DNA from 2 places in the Apilactobacillus sp. EABW-1NA genome. Region 1 is predicted to be linked to the other one. Evidence: a T-box and tRNA genes for the amino acid it is inferred to sense, from the RefSeq annotation. Region 1 holds a T-box; the other holds one or more tRNA genes.
The links. A T-box is a leader RNA that pairs with one kind of tRNA and senses whether it is charged. The one in region 1 lies ahead of OEZ61_RS01995 (valine--tRNA ligase), so its partner is inferred to be a tRNA-Val.

Region 1 (9,399 bases):
GGTTAATCCAGGTGCTTACAAGCAAATGGAAACTGAATACTATAACGAAAAGAAAACAACCAAATAAAATAAAGAAGTAACTTTGATGTCATTCAAACGTTACTTCTTTTTTTCTGTTATAATGTCAAATATAGTTGAGTCGGACAAATCCAAAAATGAAGAAGGGTAATAATGATATACTTTGACAATAGTGCCACAACAAAACCAGATGATTCTGTTGTAGCAACTTACGATAAAGTAAGCAAAGAATTTTGGGGAAACCCATCTAGTTTACATCAATTCGGTGAACAATCATTCAATTTGTTGGAACAATCTAGAGCACAAATTGCTAAATTACTAGGTGTTTTACCAAGTGAAATATTGTTTACCAGTGGTGGAACAGAAGGTGACAACTGGGCAATCAAGGGAACTGCCTTTGAAAAGCGTGCCTACGGAAATCACATTATCGTAAGTTCTGTTGAACATCCTGCAGTAAAGAACTCCGTTGAACAATTAACACAATTGGGCTTTGAAGTTACTTACTTGCCAGTAAATGATGAAGGACGTATCTCTGTCGATGATTTAAAGAAGGCCATTAGACCAAGTACAATTTTGGTTTCTATCATGTCTGTAAATAATGAAATCGGTGCAATTCAACCAATCAAAGAAGTCGGGGATCTTTTAAAGGATTATCCTAACATCAGTTACCACATTGATTCAGTTCAAGGAATTGGTAAGGGTATTCAAGACTTGATTTTCAATGATCGTGTTGATTTTGCTACTTTCTCAGGTCATAAATTCCACGCACCAAGAGGTGTCGGTTTTATGTACAAACGAAGTGGTAAGAAGATTGCTCCATTAATTACCGGTGGGGGTCAAGAACGTAACCTAAGAAGTAGTACAGAAAATCTACCTGCCATTACCGCAATGGCCCGTGCTTTACGTCTATTATTAGATGATGAAGATAAAAAGGTTGCAAAACAACGTAAAATCAAGCAAAATATTTTAGGACATATTTCTAAATTTGATAAAGTAAAGGTCTTCTCAAAGGATAACGAACACTTTGCACCACATATCTTATGTTTTGCAATCCTAGGAGTTCGTGGTGAAACTATCGTTCATGCTTTTGAAAGTCATGGAATCTTTATTTCAACTACAAGTGCATGTTCTTCTAAACGTCACGTTGCCTCAGGTACTTTATCAGCTATGAAGGTTGATGAAGATGAAGCAACTAGTGCTGTGCGTGTTTCATTAGATGAACATAACACAATGGAAGAAGCAGATCGTTTTAACGAAGTCTTTGACGAACTTTACGAAAGATTTAAAAAGATTAACTCATAGAAAGGAAATCCGTGAATGCAATATACTGAAATAATGGTCAGATACGGTGAATTATCCACAAAGGGTAAGAACCGTAAAGACTTCATTAAGCAACTAGGCAAGAACGTTGACAGAGTGTTGCATGATTTCGAAAACCTAAAGGTAAGTGCTAAGCGAGATCGTTTGCACGTTACTTTGAACGGGGATGACTCAGATAAGGTTATCGAACGTTTAAAGGATGTTTTTGGAATTGAAAACTTTTCTCCTTCAATCAAGGTAGAAAAGGATATCGATAAGGTTAAAGAAACCGCCGTTGAAATGGTGAAAGCCCAATTCAAAGATGGTATGACCTTTAAGATTGACACTCGTCGACAAGACAAGCATTTCCCAATGGACACTCACGACATTAATGATGCTTTAGGTGGATACATCTTGAGCAACGTTGATGGTATCAAGGTTCAAATGAAGAACCCTGACATCAAGTTAAGAGTTGAAGTTCGTATGAACGGTATCTTCTTATCAAGTGAGACCATTGACGGTGCCGGTGGATTACCTGTCGGTACTGGTGGTCGTGCTACTATGATGCTTTCTGGTGGAATTGATTCACCAGTTGCAGCATACATGGGAATGAAACGTGGAGTGAAGTTAGATATGGTTCACTTCTACAGTCCTCCATACACAAGTGAACAAGCATTAGCTAAGGCAAAAGAATTAGCTGCTAAGTTGACTCGTTTTGGTGGTAACATTCAATTCATTCAAGTTCCATTTACCGAAATTCAAGAAGAAATTAAGGAAAAGGTTCCTGAAGGATACTTAATGACTATCCAACGTCGTATGATGTTAAGATTGGCTGCTAAGTTGACACTAGACAGACACTGTAAGGGTGTCTTTACTGGTGAATCACTAGGTCAAGTAGCATCACAAACTCTTGAAAGTATGATGGCAATCAATGACGTAACTACTGTTCCGGTATTGAAACCATTACTTTCAATGGATAAGACAGAAATCATTAAGATTGCTGAAAGAATTGATACTTACGACTTATCAATTATGCCATTTGAAGACTGTTGTACAGTCTTTACTCCTCCTGCACCAAAGACTAAGCCTGATCTAGAAAAGACTAGAGCATGTGAAAAGTTAATTGATGTTGAAGGACTAATGCAACGTTCATTGGACAAAGTTAAGATTATCGACATTAAACCAGGGGAAGAATTCTTGAATGCTCAAGAAGATGTTTTCGCTGAACTACTATAATCTATCAAAAGAGATCATCTTTATTGATGGTCTCTTTTCTTTTTGCTTGCAAATCAATCGTGTAAGTTGTATTTTAAATAACTAGCAACTACCAATTAAGGAGATTTATAACATGCAACTAAAATTTTTAGACAAACCAGTTGAAACTATTAAAGAACCAATGGATAAGGGACAAGCACTACCAGATTTCAAAGTCCTAGATTCTAACAACAAAGAATTCACTAACAAGGACTTCATTGGCAAGCCAGCATTGATTTTAACTGTTCCAGACGTTAACTCAAGAGCATGTAGTCTAGAAGCTAAGAAGTTTAACAGAAAGTCAGACAAGTACGAAAATGTTGAATTCTACACCATTTCAAAGAATACTGTTGAAGAACAAAGTGAATGGTGTGCAGCTAAGGGTGTTGAAAGCATGCACTTACTGTCAGATGTTGATAATAACTTTGGTATGGCTTCAGGTACTTATGTTAAGGATATTGATGCATTAGCTCGTGTGGTTTATGCTATCGATGCAAATGGTGAAATTGTTTACCGTCAAGTTGTTGAAGAAATTGGTTCACAACCTGATTTCAAAGAAGCTGAAGCTGTTGTTGAAAAATTAAACAAATAGAGTTGACGATTTTCCAAAAATTGTCTAATATAATCAATATAGATTACAAATGCGAAGATCAAGAGAGTAGTTTTGATGACGAGTATCAGAGAAAAGATGATTAGGTGAGACATCTTTCCGTTATCAAAATGAAGGTAGCTTGTGAGCATTCATATTGATATTGATAATTTAGATATGAACGGGCCATCGTTAATTGGATTAAGAGAAAGTGTTTTTTAATGCTTTAAATTAGGTGGTACCGCGAGCACTTCGTCCTATTGGATGAAGTGCTCTTTTTATTTACTGGAGGGATGGACTATGGCAAAAGAAACTGAAATGTCTACAAAGTATGACCATGACGCCGTTGAATCAGGTCGTTATGAAAAATGGCTAGAACAAGACGTTTTCAAACCAAGTGGTGACAAGAAGGCAAAGCCTTACTCAATCGTTTTACCACCACCAAACGTTACAGGTAAGCTTCACTTAGGACATGCATGGGATACAACCTTACAAGACATGTTAATCAGACAAAAGAGAATGTTAGGATACGATACTCTATGGGTTCCTGGTATGGACCATGCTGGTATCGCTACTCAAGCTAAGGTTGAAGCCAAACTAAGAGACCAAGGCGTTTCTCGTTACGACTTAGGTCGTGAAAAATTTGTCGACAAAGTTTGGGAATGGAAAGATGAATATGCAGCAACTATCAAGAAACAATGGGCTAAGATGGGACTTTCACTTGATTACTCACGTGAACGTTTCACTTTAGACGATGGTTTATCAGAAGCTGTTCGTAAAGTCTTCGTTGATTTATACAACCAAGGCTTAATTTACCGTGGTGAATACATTATCAACTGGGATCCACAAGCACAAACTGCTTTATCAGATATCGAAGTTATTCATAAAGATGATAAAGGTGCTTTCTACCACGTTAAGTACCCATTTGTAGACGGTACTACTTTTGATGGTAAAGATTACATTGAAATTGCCACTACACGTCCTGAAACTATGTTTGGGGATGTTGCTGTAGCTGTTAACCCAAGTGATGAAAGATACAAAGACATCGTTGGCAAGAAGATTATGGTTCCTTTAGTACAAAGAGAAATCCCAATCATTGCTGACCAATATGTAGACCCTGAATTTGGTACTGGTATGGTTAAGATTACTCCAGCCCATGACCCTAATGACTTCAAGGTTGGTAACAGACATGACTTAAAACGTATTAATACTATGAATGGTGACGCAACTATGAACGAAAATGCCGGCAAGTACGTTGGTATGTATCGTTTTGATGCTAGAAAAGCAATGGTTGCTGACTTAGAAGACCAAGGTTACATGCTAAAGATTGACCCAATTGTTCACTCAGTTGGTCACTCAGAAAGAACCGGTGTACAAGTTGAATCAAGACTTTCAACACAATGGTTCGTTAAGATGCAACCACTAGCTGACCGCGCAGTTAAGAACCAATCAACTGATGATAAGGTTAACTTCGTTCCAGAACGTTTTGAAAACACATTCACTCAATGGATGGATAACATCCATGACTGGGTTATTTCAAGACAATTATGGTGGGGTCACAGAATTCCAGCATGGTACAACAAGCAAACAGGCGAAATGTACGTTGGAATGGAAGCTCCTAAGGATGCTGAAAACTGGGAACAAGATCCAGACGTTCTAGATACTTGGTTCTCATCTGCATTATGGCCATTCTCAACTCTAGGTTGGCCTGATGAAAACTCAGAAGACTTTAAGCGTTACTTCCCAACTAATACTTTAGTTACTGGTTACGACATCATCTTCTTCTGGGTATCAAGAATGATTTTCCAAAGTCTAACATTTACAGACCGTCGTCCATTCAAGGATGTTTTACTTCACGGACTAATGCGTGATGCACAAGGTCGTAAGATGAGTAAATCACTTGGTAATGGTATTGATCCAATGGATGTTATTGATAAGTACGGGGTTGACGCATTGCGTTGGTTCTTAGCTACTGGTAACACAGCTGGACAAGACGTTCGTTTCAGTTACGAAAAGATTGAAGCTGCTTGGAACTTCATTAACAAGTTATGGAACGCTAGTCGTTACGTAATCATGAACCTAGGTGACATGGAAAAACCAGAATTACCTGATTCATCAGAATGGAACCTAGCAGACAAGTGGATTCTAAGTAAGTTAAACAGCGTGGTAAATCAAGTTACTGATCACTTTGAAAAGTACAACTTTGGTGAAGCTGGCCGTGCATTATACGACTTTATTTGGAACGACTTCTGTGACTGGTACATTGAAATGAGTAAAGAAACTCTAACTGGTGACGATGAAAAGGCTAAGAATAACACTAGAAACATCCTAGCTTACACACTAGACAAGATTTTGAAACTAATGCACCCAATGATGCCATTTGTTACCGAAAAGATTTGGTTAACAATGCCTCATGAAGGTGAATCAATCGTGGTTGCTCCATACCCAGTTAACCATGACGAATTCAAGGATGCTAAGGCAGAAAAAGACATGGCTGCGTTAATCGAATTGATTAAGGTTGTTAGAAATATCAGATCACAAGCTAATGCTCCAATGTCATCATCAATCGACCTATTGGTTAAGACTGACAATGACGACTTGAAGAACATCTTTGAAGAAAACAAGCATTACATCGATCGTTTCTGTCATCCAAAGGAATTATCAATTGGTTCAGATGTTGTAGCTCCTAAGTTAGCTATGACTGGAATCATGACTGATGCTGAAATTAGTATTCCTTTAGCCGAACTAGTTGATTTAGATGAAGAAATCGCTAGAATCGAAAAGGAAATCGAAAACTACACATTTGAGGTACAACGTGCCGAAAAGAAACTTGCTAACAAGAAGTTCGTTGACAATGCTCCAGAACAAGTTGTTAACGCTGAAAAAGAAAAGCAAGCTGATAACCAATCTAAGTTAGATGCTGCAAAGCAACGACTAGAAGAAATTAAGAGTCAAAAGTAATTTAGATTAATTAAAGAGTCGGGCGATATTGGCCCGGCTCTTTTTTGAAGGGATGACAAAGATGGATTATGAAACAGCACTTAGCTTTATCCATGGTAGATATAAGTTCAAAAAGCATCCAAGCTTAGACATTATCAAGGACCTTTTGAATCGTTTAGGTAACCCACAAAAAGACATCAATGCTATTCATGTCGCTGGAACCAACGGAAAGGGGTCTACGGTAGCCTACCTTAGAAATATCTTTCAAGCAGACCATAAAACTGTTGGAACGTTCACGTCACCATTTTTAATTAAGTTCAACGAACGCATTAGTGTGGATGGCAATCCGATCTCAGATGATGATTTAATTGAGTTGGTAGAAAAAATCAAACCAATTGCTGAAGAAATGGATGAGACAATATTGGGCGGTGGTCCAACTGAGTTTGAAATTATCACTGCTATGATGTTTTTATACTTTGCCAAGCATCCAGTCGATGTTGTGATTGTCGAAGTCGGAATTGGCGGTATTTTAGACTCTACCAACGTGTTTGAACCTACTGTCTCAGTGATTACAACGATTGGGATGGATCACATGAAGCTGTTAGGTGATACGATTCCAAAGATTGCTAGTCAAAAAGCAGGAATTATTAAAGAAAACCGTCCAGTCGTAATTGGTAAGGTCGATGACGACGCGATGGAAGTTTTCAAAAATAAGGCGGCAGAACTCGATGCACCGCTATATGCTTACGGCAGTGAATTTAATACTTCTAAACCAGTCATGAACAAAAACTGGCAACAATCATTTGATTATGAAGATGATGACAACTTGGTTCGAAACATCGAGACCAGCTTGCTAGGTTTTTACCAACCACACAATGCAGCATGTGCGATTAAGGCATATGTTTTGCATCAACAAGATAAGGGGAAAGAGGTTAATAGTTCAGCAATCATAAGTGGAATTGCTAAGACAACCTGGCCAGGTCGTTTTGAAAGAGTTAATGACCAACCACTAGTTGTCCTAGATGGTGCCCACAATATCGATGCCGTTAACGAAATCAAGAAGTTATTAACTAGTGATTTTGCATCAAACGAGATTTATATCATTATCGGTATCCTATCCGATAAAGATTACATGGATATGCTGAATATTTTAGGTAGTATTAAGAATGTTCATTTAGTATTAACTAGGTTTGAGGCATACGGTTTAAGACAAAGTGTCGATGTAGATGAGATAAGTGGTCAGATTAATGCCAAAAATCCGGTGTCTGTTATCGATGATTGGAAGCAAGCAATTGCTCAAACTGCTGGTGAAATGTCAGAAGATGACATGATTTTAATCACTGGATCGTTATATTTCATCTCAGATGTGCGAAAATTATTCAAATTAGAATAAAAAATTGTTAAATTTTAAATTCTTTAATGATAAATGTTGCAAAATCGTATACACTAGAGAGTGTTATTAAAAATTAAAAAATAACTATGGTATACTGAGAAAGTATGCAAAATAAGGTGAAATTAAAAATAGCCAGCCAAATGTAATTATGAAGGGATGAAAAACTGTGTTTGGATTTGGAACTAAAAATATTGGAATTGATTTAGGAACTGCCAACACAATTGTTTACGTTGATGGTAAAGAAATTGTGTTAAGAGAACCTTCAGTTGTTGCTAAGAATACAAAAACTGGGGAAATCGTTGCAGTTGGACAAGAAGCAAGAGATATGATTGGTCGTACTCCTGCTAGTATTTCTGCAATTAGACCTATGAAAGATGGGGTAATCGCAGATTACGAAACTACTGTTACAATGCTAAAATACTACATTAACAAGACTGTAGGACATGCTTCAGGTAAGCCTTACGTTATGGTCTGTGTACCAAGTGGTATTACTGCTGTTGAAAAGAGAGCCGTAATCGATGCAACTCGTGTTGCTGGTGCTAAGGATGCTTATGTAATCGAAGAACCTTTTGCAGCTGCCATTGGTGCTGGCCTACCAATCATGGACCCAACTGGTAGCATGGTTGTTGATATTGGTGGTGGTACTACTGATGTTGCTACTATCTCCTTAGGTGGTATCGTATCAAGTAGATCACTTCGTGTAGCCGGTGATCGTCTAAACGACGCCATTGCGGCTTACATCAGAAAGAAGTACAACCTACTAATCGGTGAAAGAACTGCTGAAAAGCTAAAATGGGATATCGGTTCAGCTTCAATTGAAGGTGCTAAAGATATCGAAAACGTTACTATTCGTGGTAGATACCTACTAACTGGTTTACCAAAGAGTGTGGAAATTACTGCTGAAGACGTAGCAAACGCTATTTCAGAACCAATTCAAGAAATCATTGGAACTGTTAAGGAAACCCTTGAAGAAACATCTCCAGAAATCTCTGCCGATGTTATCGATCATGGTATTGTCTTAACTGGTGGTGGTGCTTTATTGAAGAACTTACCACAAGTTATTTCAGAAGCTACTAAGGTTCCAGTTTCAATCGCTAAGAACCCGCTAGATTGTGTTGCAATCGGAACTGGTGAATCATTAAAGAGCATTGATATTATGAAGAGAAAATAGATTAAATAAGCGGGGAGGTTATCTTCCCGCTTATTTACTAGTTCGGAGGATTGAAAAATGCGTAAGTTTTTCTCCAATCGAAAGTGGTTAACTGCCATTTTGATTTTTATTATTTGTTTAGGTTTCATTTCCGTTTCTGTTTCAACCAGAAATAACAAATCAATGCCACCATTTATCCAACGTTTTGGAAATGACGTGGTTGGAATTGCTAGCTGGACTGTTGCTGTTCCAGCAAACTCAGTTAGACATGCCGGTGAAACTGTAAACAATCTAATTAACACATACAAAGAAAATCAAAAGCTAAAAGCACAAGTAGAAACAATTACAGCAACCAAGGTTAGAGACCAAGCTATTCAAAGTGAAAATGATCAACTAAAACGTGAACTTAACATTAAAAGTGGTTTGGCTGATTATAATCCAATTGTTGCTGAAGCTTTAGTTAGAACTCCATCAGCATGGAACGACCAATTTGTTATTAACAAAGGTTCATCTGCTGGGGTTAAGAAGAACATGTCCGTTCTTGGCGCTAAGGGATTAATTGGACGTGTCATTGAAGTCAATAACAGTAACAGTAAAGTAGAATTAATTTCCAATACTGTTGATTCTGACAACAAATTCCCAGTTGAAGCTACCAATTCAAAAGGTGAAACTGTTAACGGAATTATTAACGGTTATGACAGAAAGACTGGTCAATTAATCGTTGGTCATTTAAATACCAAGGTTAAGATTAAGGTA
Region 2 (9,399 bases), on a different contig from region 1:
GTAGTCGCTGGTTTCTCATTCCAAGGAACTGAATTAGTTGGTATTACTGCTGGTGAATCAGATAACCCAAGAGAAGCCGTTCCACGTGCGATCAAGGATGTTTTCTGGAGAATTATCTTATTCTACATCCTAGCAATCTTCGTAATTGGTTCAATCATTCCTTACACTAGTCCTGATCTATTAGGTTCAAGTGCTACCGATGTTGCAATTAGTCCATTTACAATCGTATTCAAGCGTGCTGGTTTAGCAGCCGCTGCTTCTATTATGAACGCTGTTATCTTAACTTCAGTCATTTCATCAGCTAACTCAGGAATGTATGCTTCAACTAGAATGCTTTACTCAATGGCTCACCAAGGATTCGCTCCTAAGGCTATGGGTAAGACTAACCGTCGCGGTATTCCAGTTGGTGCCTTAACAGTTACTACTGTGATTGCATTACTTACTTTCATTACAAGTATCGAAGGTCCACAAATTTATCTATGGTTAGTTGCCGCTTCTGGTCTTACTGGTTTTATTGCTTGGGTCGGAATTGCACTATCACATTACCGTTTCAGAAGAGCCTTCATCAAGCAAGGTCATTCACTAGACGAATTGAAGTACCATGCTACTTGGTTCCCAATTGGACCAATCATTACTTTAATTCTATGTATCTTAGTTATTTGTGGTCAAAACGTAAACTCATTTGCTAACTGGGATTGGGAACAAATCGGAATTACTTACATCTCAGTACCACTTGTATTAATTCTATACATTGGTTACAAGATTAAGCACAAGACACATCTAATTCCTCTAGATAAGGTTGATGTATCTCCTTCTGATTTAAGAGATGAAGAAAAATAATATAATGAAGATGCCGTTTTAACGGCATCTTTTTTGTTTGCCATCAATTTCTTCATATTCAAAACGACTTGAATGTATTAAAATAGTATATTAGAAAACGAAATTAAGGAGATTATTATGATAGTACTTGCTGGAACCATTGGAGCCGGAAAAACCTCTTTAACTAAGATCCTATCTGCTCATCTTGATTCAACTGGGTATTACGAATCAGTGGACGATAACGAAATTCTTCCATTGTTTTACAAGGATCCTAAGAAGTATGCATTCTTATTACAAATTTACTTCTTAAATACACGTCTAAACAATATTGAAAAGGCCCACAACGAAAAGTTAAGTGTTATGGACCGTTCTATCTACGAAGATTCATTACTATTTAGATTGAATGCTGATATGAAACGTGCCACTTCAACTGAAGCTGATATCTACGATTCATTGTTGGAAAATATGATGGAAGAAATTCCTGGTTCATTGAACCAAAAGAATCCTGATTTATTAATCCACATCAACATTTCATTCGATACCATGTTAAAACGAATCAAAAAACGTGGTAGAAGTTACGAACAAGTGGATAAAGATCCAGAACTATACAACTATTACCAAGACTTAAATAGTCGTTACAACGACTGGTATGACAACTACGATTTATCTCCTAAGATGCAAATCGACGGTGATAAGTTTGACTTTATCGAAAACGAAGAAGATTTAGCAGCAGTTCTAAAACAAATTGATGAAAAAATTGCTGAATTGAACTTAAAATAGTTGCCAATCACATTTTTTTATAATATTATTGAGTCAACAAATAAACGCAAGGTATGTTTTTAAGTAGACAACAAAGAGATGCAATGGTTGGTGTGAATTGCAAGTCGAAATTCCGGCATACGCAAAAGCGGGTAGGTAATGCTACACGGCAGGTGACCGTTATCTCCAAACGAGTGTTTAGCATGTGCTAAGAACTTGGGTGGTACCGCGAAAAGAAGACCTTCGTCCCAATGGATGGAGGTCTTCTTTTTTATTTGCAAAATTGGAGGTATTTACTATGTTAGATATGAAAATGATTCGTCAAAACGCTGACTGGGTAAAGGAAAAGTTAGCTACTAGAAATATCAAAGCTGAAACAATCGATGAACTATTAGGTTACGATGAAAAGCGTCGTGAACTAATCGTAAAAAGTGAAGGATTAAAAGCTAAGAAGAACGAAGTATCAAAGAAAATTGCGGAAGCAAAACGTAACAAGGAAGACGCTGCTGACGCCATCGCTGAAATGCAACAAGTAGGTAAGGAAGTTAAGGAATTAGATGAACAACTTGAAAAAGTTGAACAAGATCAACAAGACTTAGCGGCGCACTTACCAAACATTCCAGCAGATGACGTTCCAGTTAGTTTGACTGAAGAAGGTGCCGTTGAACTAAGAAAATACGGTGAACCACGTAAGTTTGACTTCGAACCAAAACATCACTGGGACTTAGGTGAAAAGTTAGGCATCTTAGACTTCGAAGCAAGTGCTAAGGTTGCCGGTAGTCGTTTTGTTTACTACATGGGTGCAGGTGCACAGCTAGAACGTGCCATTTACAACTTCTATTTAGACCAAAATGCTAAGGCTGGTTATAAAGAAGTATTACCACCATACATGGTAAACTCAGCATCAATGTTTGGTACTGGTCAATTCCCTAAGTTTAAGGAAACAAAGGCCGGTTTCGAAATTGCTGACAGTGATTTAACAATGATTCCTACTGCCGAAGTTCCATTGGTAAACTACTACAGAGATGAAGTAATGGATGCAGACAAACTACCAGTTAAGTTCACTGCACTATCACCAGCATTTAGATCAGAAGCTGGTAGTGCCGGAAGAGACACAAGAGGTCTAATTCGTCTACACCAATTCAATAAGGTAGAAATGGTTCAATTCACTAAACCTGAACAATCATGGGATGCACTAGAAAGCATTACTGCACATGCAGAAGACCTATTGAAGATGCTAGGTATTCCTTACCATGTAATCACATTAACTACTAGTGACATGAGTTTCACTGCTGCAATGACTCATGACATCGAAGTATGGATGCCAGCTCAAGGTCGTTACCGTGAAATCTCAAGTTGTTCAAACACCACTGATTTCCAAGCACGTCGTGCACACATCCAATACAGGGATGAAAATGGTAAACTACAATATGTTCACACTCTAAACGGTTCTGGCTTAGCTGTTGGTAGAACTGTAGCTGCTATCTTAGAAAACTTCCAAAATGAAGATGGATCAATCAACATTCCAGAAGTACTACAACCATACATGGGTGGTAAGACTAAGATCGAAAAAGAAGACTAATTGAATAGTTATAACTAAAGCGATAATCGAAAGATTGTCGCTTTTTTATTTTTTTGAAAAAAAGGGTAGACAGATAGCAGAAATTTAGATATAATATCTTTTGTTGAGTTAAAGAGAACGGCTCAGAAGCAAGTCATATCAACAATTAAGTAAAATTTCTTGTTGACATCACTTGAAAGAAATGATATTATTAAATAGTTGTCTTGTTAAGAGATAACTTGGAAGACCTCATGGAGGATTAGCTCAGTTGGGAGAGCATCTGCCTTACAAGCAGGAGGTCACAGGTTCGAGCCCTGTATCCTCCATATGAGCCGTTAGCTCAGCCGGTAGAGCATCTGACTTTTAATCAGAGGGTCGGCAGTTCGAACCTGCCACGGCTCATTGGCTCTATGCCATATACATTTTAATATAATCATGCGGGCGTGGCGGAACTGGCAGACGCGCTAGATTTAGGTTCTAGTTTCCTTATGGAAGTGGGGGTTCGAATCCCTTCGCCCGCATTTGCAATTTGCATAATTGCTGCCGACTTAGCTCAGTTGGCTAGAGCGCTTCACTAGTAATGAAGAGGTCGGGTGTTCGAATCATCTAGTCGGCATTATGCGGAAGTAGTTCAGTGGTAGAACATCACCTTGCCATGGTGGGGGTCGCGGGTTCGAATCCCGTCTTCCGCTTTTGCATAGTTCTGCCGGGGTGGCGGAATTGGCAGACGCACAGGACTTAAAATCCTGCGGTTAGTGATAACCGTACCGGTTCGATCCCGGTCCTCGGCATTTCAATAATTTAATACTATTATGCACCCATAGCGCAACTGGATAGAGTGTCTGACTACGAATCAGAAGGTTGTAGGTTCGACTCCTACTGGGTGCATTTTTTTATTTTCGGGAAGTAGCTCAGCTTGGTAGAGCACCTGGTTTGGGACCAGGGGGTCGCAGGTTCGAATCCTGTCTTCCCGATAATATAACCAAAAGAGAAAACATTAATTTGTTTTCTCTTTTTTGTTTTTCGTTAAAAATCTTTGCATTTTCAATATAAGTCCGTATAATTATAGTCAGAATTAGTCAAAGAAAGAGGTGGTATTATGCAGGGTAAGAATATTTCGGATATTATTGAGAAGTATTTAAAGGAAATGATTGCTGAAGACGAGAGAGTCGAAATAAGTAGATCTGATATTGCCAGCCATTTTGATGTGGTTCCATCACAAATTAACTACGTTATTAAGACTAGGTTTACCATTCAAAATGGATACGTAGTCGAAAGTAAACGTGGTGGCGGTGGATATATCCGCATTGAAAAGGTGAAGCTGCTTGATAATATAGATATTTTAGATACGCTGATTAATGCCATTGGCGACGATTTAACACAACGTGAGGGTAAAGCAATTATCAACACTTTGGTGTTAAATGATCTAATTACTGACAATGAAGCCGATTTAGTGTTAGCATCTATTAACAAGCAGACACTAGCCGTTGGCAACAAACTACTTGAAAATGAGATTAGAGCGAATATAATGGTCGCAATACTTGATCATTTAAGATACAAAAGCTAGAAAGTGAGGCACGATATGGATAACATTTTTACTCCAAGCGCAAAGAACGTATTGATTTTGGCACAAGAACAAGCCAAAGTGTTTGGCCACCAAGGGATTGGGACAGAACACTTATTACTAGCTTTATCTATGGAAGATAACGGCATCGCAAAGTCAGCCTTAAAGCAATGCGATGTACACGAAGATGATATTAAAGGCGAAATGGAAATCTTGGTTGGATACGGTAACTTAACCGATTCAGACAAGGACACATACCTACCATACTCACCTAAGGCTGAAGCAATCTTGACCTTATCTGGCCAAATTGCGAAGAAATACGGTGCAATTAAGATAGGAACAGAACACTTATTACTTGCCATCTTAGATACTCCAGACACTTTAGCTGCTAGAATTCTAGTGGCACTAAACGTGGTCGAAGTAAACGACGTAAAGAAGGTGCTATTACGCAAGATGGGATTCCCAGGCGATTCAAGTTCAAACTCAAAGAACATTCCACTACCAGGAACTAGAGCAGCTCGAAACAATGGAACTACTCCTACATTAGACTCACTTGCTACTGACCTTACTAAGTCAGCCAAAGATGGTCTAATCGATCCTACTATTGGTAGAGACGATGTTATCAAACGTGTAATTCAAATCCTTAGTCGTCGTACTAAGAACAACCCAGTGCTAATCGGGGAAGCAGGGGTAGGTAAGACTGCTGTTGTTGAAGGCTTGGCACTAAAGGTTGCTCACAGACAAGTTCCAGAAGACATGCAAAATAAGCGTATTATGATGCTTGAAATGGGAACTCTAGTCGCTGGTACTAAGTACCGTGGTGAGTTTGAAAAACGTTTAATGAAGATTATCAGTGAAATCAAGTCAGTTGGTAATGTAATCCTATTCATTGATGAACTACACACTCTAATGGGTGCCGGTGGTGCTGAAGGAGCTATCGATGCTTCTAACATCCTAAAGCCTGCGCTTGCAAGAGGAGATCTTCAAACCATCGGTGCTACTACTTTGGATGAATACCAAAAGTACATCGAAAAAGATGGTGCATTAGCTAGAAGATTCGCAACTGTTTCAGTTGATGAACCTACTAGAGATGAAGCTGTCGAAATCCTAAAGGGAATTCGTCCTAAGTACGAAAGCCACCACCAAGTAAAGATTACCGATGATGCGATTGAAAAGGCCGTTGATTTATCAAGCAGATACATCAGCAACCGTTTCCTACCTGATAAGGCAATCGACTTGATGGATGAAGCAGCCGCAATGGTTAGAATCAACAACCTAGACGAAAACAATCCATTAGAAGAACTAGAAAACAAGATTAACGAATACAGTACTCAAATGGAAAGTGCCATCGAAGAACAACGCTTCGAAGATGCCGTTTCACTTCGTCAAAAGGAACAAGAACTACAAGAAGAACTAAAGACTAAGCGTCAAGAAACCGCTGATATCAAAAAGCAACGTCAAGAAGACCACAACTTCGATATCGAAGAAACCGGTGAAGATGTCGCTAAGGTTGTCTCAGAATGGACTGGGGTTCCAGTAACTAAGATGACTAAGGCTGACAGCAAGCGTTTGGTTAACCTAGAATCAATCCTACACAAGAAGATTATTGGTCAAAACGAAGCCGTTTCTGCCGTATCACGTGCAATTAGACGTGCTAGAAGTGGAATCAAGGATCCAAATAGACCAATCGGTTCATTCATCTTCTTAGGTCCTACCGGTGTTGGTAAGACTGAATTAGCTAAGGACTTAGCTGAAGAAATGTTTGGTTCAAAGGATGACATTATCAGAATTGATATGTCAGAATACATGCAAAAGGAATCAGCTTCTCGAATGGTTGGTTCAGCTCCAGGATACGTTGGATACGATGAAGGTGGCCAATTGACCGAAAAGGTAAGACAACATCCATACTCAGTTGTCCTATTCGATGAAGTAGAAAAGGCTCATCCAGATGTCTTCAACTTGTTACTACAAGTATTAGATGATGGATACCTAACAGATTCTAAAGGTAGACATGTCGACTTTAGAAATACTGTCCTAATCATGACTTCTAACCTAGGTGCTAGAACACTACGTGATAAGAAGACTGTTGGTTTTGGTGCTGAACTAGATCATGACGATGAAAACTACAAGCTAATGAGAAAGACGGTCGAAGAACAAATGAAGAGATTCTTCAGACCAGAATTCTTAAACCGTATCGATGAAACAATCATCTTCCACGAACTAAACGAAAAACAAGTTCAAGAAATTGTTAAGCTAATGGCTAACGATTTATTGAAACGAGTTCACGACTTAGGAATCAACGTGAAGATGACTCCAGCAGCAATCGAATTAATTGCTAAGAATGGTTTCAATCCTGAATACGGTGCACGTCCAATTCGTCGTGCATTGCAAAACGATGTTGAAGATAAAGTTTCTGAAGAAATTCTTTCTGGTGAAATTAAACCAGGGGATGACGTTTCAATCGGAGCATCTAAAGGCAAGATTACAATCACTAAAAAAGAAGCCGTTAAGGCATAATAAAAAAGAGGGAATTATCCCTCTTTTTTATTGTCTAAATCTTGACTTTGTATACCTTCGAGAGTATCATACTAAATATATAACTACGAAGTGAAATGTGTGTCGGCGATCTATTGTCCGTCAGACACGCCTATATTAACCAAAAATAAGCTTCAATTTGAATTGCTTATTTTGGTTTTTTTTTGCTCATTTTTAGATAAAAAGGGTAAAAAAATGCATTTGTAACACAATTGTAATATTTCACTTACGTAGAAATTTTTGGAGGGGTGAAGAACTTGGCAGGACATTTAGTTAAATATGGTAAACACCGTATTCGTAGAAGTTACTCTCAAATCAAGGAAGTTCTTGATTTACCTAATTTAATTGAAATTCAAACCGATTCATACAAGTGGTTCTTAGATGAAGGTTTGCGTGAAATGTTTAACAGCATTATGCCAATTGATGATTTCCAAGGAAAACTATCCTTAGAATTCGTTGATTACCAATTATTAGAACCTAAGTACACTGTTAATGAAGCAAGAGATCATGAGGCTAACTACTCAGCTCCACTTCATATCACATTGAAATTGACCAATCATGAAACTGGTGAAATTAAGACCCAAGATGTATTCTTTGGCGATTTCCCATTGATGACTGATCAAGGTACTTTCATTATTAACGGGGCGGAACGTGTAATTGTTTCACAATTAGTTCGTTCTCCTGGTGTATTCTTCCACAAAGAAGAAGACAAGAATGGACGTATCAGCTATGGTACTACTGTAATTCCTAACCGTGGTGCCTGGATGGAATTCGAAACTGACGCAAAGAACTTATCATACGTTCGTATTGATAGAACTAGAAAGCTACCAATTACTGAACTAGTTCGTGCATTAGGTTTCGGTTCAGATGACGAAATTACTCAAATTTTGGGTAGCAATGATAGTCTTTCATTGACTCTTGAAAAAGATGTCCACAAAGACACAGAAGATTCACGTGTTGAAGAAGCATTAAAGGACATTTACGAACGTCTACGTCCGGGTGAACCTAAGACTGCTGATTCATCTCGTAGCCTATTGACTACTCGTTTCTTCGATCCAAAACGTTACGACATGGCTCCTGTTGGTAGATACAAGACTAACAACAAGTTAAGCCTAAAGACTCGTTTACTAGGATTAACCCTTGCTGAAACTTTAGCTGATCCAGATACTGGTGAAATTATTGCTAAGAAGGGTACTGTAATTGATAAGAATGTCATGAAGGAATTAGCTCCATACTTGGACCGCGAAGACTTCAAGGCATACACTTTCAACCCTTCAGAACAATCAGTTGTTCCAGAACCAATGACTGTACAAATCATCAAAGTACAATCAGAAAAAGACCCAGATCATGTTGTTAACATGATTGGAAACGACAACATCTCATTGGATTACCATCACATCACTCCAGCAGATATTATTTCTGCTATCAACTACTTCTTCAACTTGCAAGAAGGAATTGGTGAACCTGATGATATTGACCATTTAGGTAACCGTCGTATCCGTTCTGTTGGTGAATTACTACAAAACCAATTCAGAATTGGTCTAGCAAGAATGGAACGTGTAGTAAGAGAACGTATGTCAATTCAAGACACTAGTACTGTTACTCCACAACAATTAATCAACATTCGTCCTGTAGTAGCTTCAATTAAGGAATTCTTTGGTTCATCACAATTGTCACAATTCATGGACCAAACTAACCCATTGGGTGAATTAACTCATAAACGTCGTCTATCTGCATTGGGACCTGGTGGTTTGACCAGAGACCGTGCCGGATACGAAGTTCGTGACGTTCACTACACTCACTATGGTCGTATTTGTCCTATTGAAACTCCTGAAGGTCCTAACATTGGTTTGATTAACTCACTTTCAAGTTATTCTAAGGTTAACAAGTACGGTTTCGTGGAAACACCTTACCGTCGTGTATCATGGGATACTCACAAAGTAACTGATAAGATTGATTACTTATCAGCTGACGAAGAAGATAACTTCGTAGTTGCTCAAGCTAACTCTCCATTAAATGAAGACGGATCATTCAAGAACGATGTTGTTATGGCTAGATACAAGTCAAACAATATTGAAACTAAGATTGAAAACGTTGACTACATGGACGTTTCTCCTAAGCAAGTAGTTTCAGTTGCCACTGCATGTATTCCTTTCTTGGA

Region 2: it encodes a tRNA-Val, which carries the amino acid that the T-box ahead of OEZ61_RS01995 (valine--tRNA ligase) is inferred to sense. The anticodon was not compared.

Annotation. Positions count from the first base shown of each region.
Region 1 is NZ_JAPDKO010000004.1:46,423-55,821, forward strand. Features, by position in the region: gene OEZ61_RS01975 (septation ring formation regulator EzrA) at 1-67, shown strand, start outside; gene OEZ61_RS01980 (cysteine desulfurase family protein) at 172-1,320, shown strand; gene thiI (tRNA uracil 4-sulfurtransferase ThiI) at 1,336-2,553, shown strand; gene OEZ61_RS01990 (peroxiredoxin) at 2,666-3,163, shown strand; T-box leader at 3,209-3,423, shown strand; gene OEZ61_RS01995 (valine--tRNA ligase) at 3,461-6,121, shown strand; gene OEZ61_RS02000 (folylpolyglutamate synthase/dihydrofolate synthase family protein) at 6,183-7,493, shown strand; gene OEZ61_RS02005 (rod shape-determining protein) at 7,660-8,664, shown strand; gene mreC (rod shape-determining protein MreC) at 8,722-9,399, shown strand, end outside.
Region 2 is NZ_JAPDKO010000010.1:45,151-54,549, reverse strand. Features, by position in the region: gene OEZ61_RS04255 (amino acid permease) at 1-840, shown strand, start outside; gene OEZ61_RS04250 (deoxynucleoside kinase) at 958-1,599, shown strand; gene serS (serine--tRNA ligase) at 1,877-3,160, shown strand; tRNA gene OEZ61_RS04240 (tRNA-Val) at 3,393-3,465, shown strand; tRNA gene OEZ61_RS04235 (tRNA-Lys) at 3,469-3,541, shown strand; tRNA gene OEZ61_RS04230 (tRNA-Leu) at 3,577-3,660, shown strand; tRNA gene OEZ61_RS04225 (tRNA-Thr) at 3,682-3,755, shown strand; tRNA gene OEZ61_RS04220 (tRNA-Gly) at 3,760-3,831, shown strand; tRNA gene OEZ61_RS04215 (tRNA-Leu) at 3,845-3,930, shown strand; tRNA gene OEZ61_RS04210 (tRNA-Arg) at 3,954-4,027, shown strand; tRNA gene OEZ61_RS04205 (tRNA-Pro) at 4,040-4,113, shown strand; gene OEZ61_RS04200 (CtsR family transcriptional regulator) at 4,239-4,706, shown strand; gene OEZ61_RS04195 (ATP-dependent Clp protease ATP-binding subunit) at 4,722-7,220, shown strand; gene OEZ61_RS04190 (DNA-directed RNA polymerase subunit beta) at 7,487-9,399, shown strand, end outside.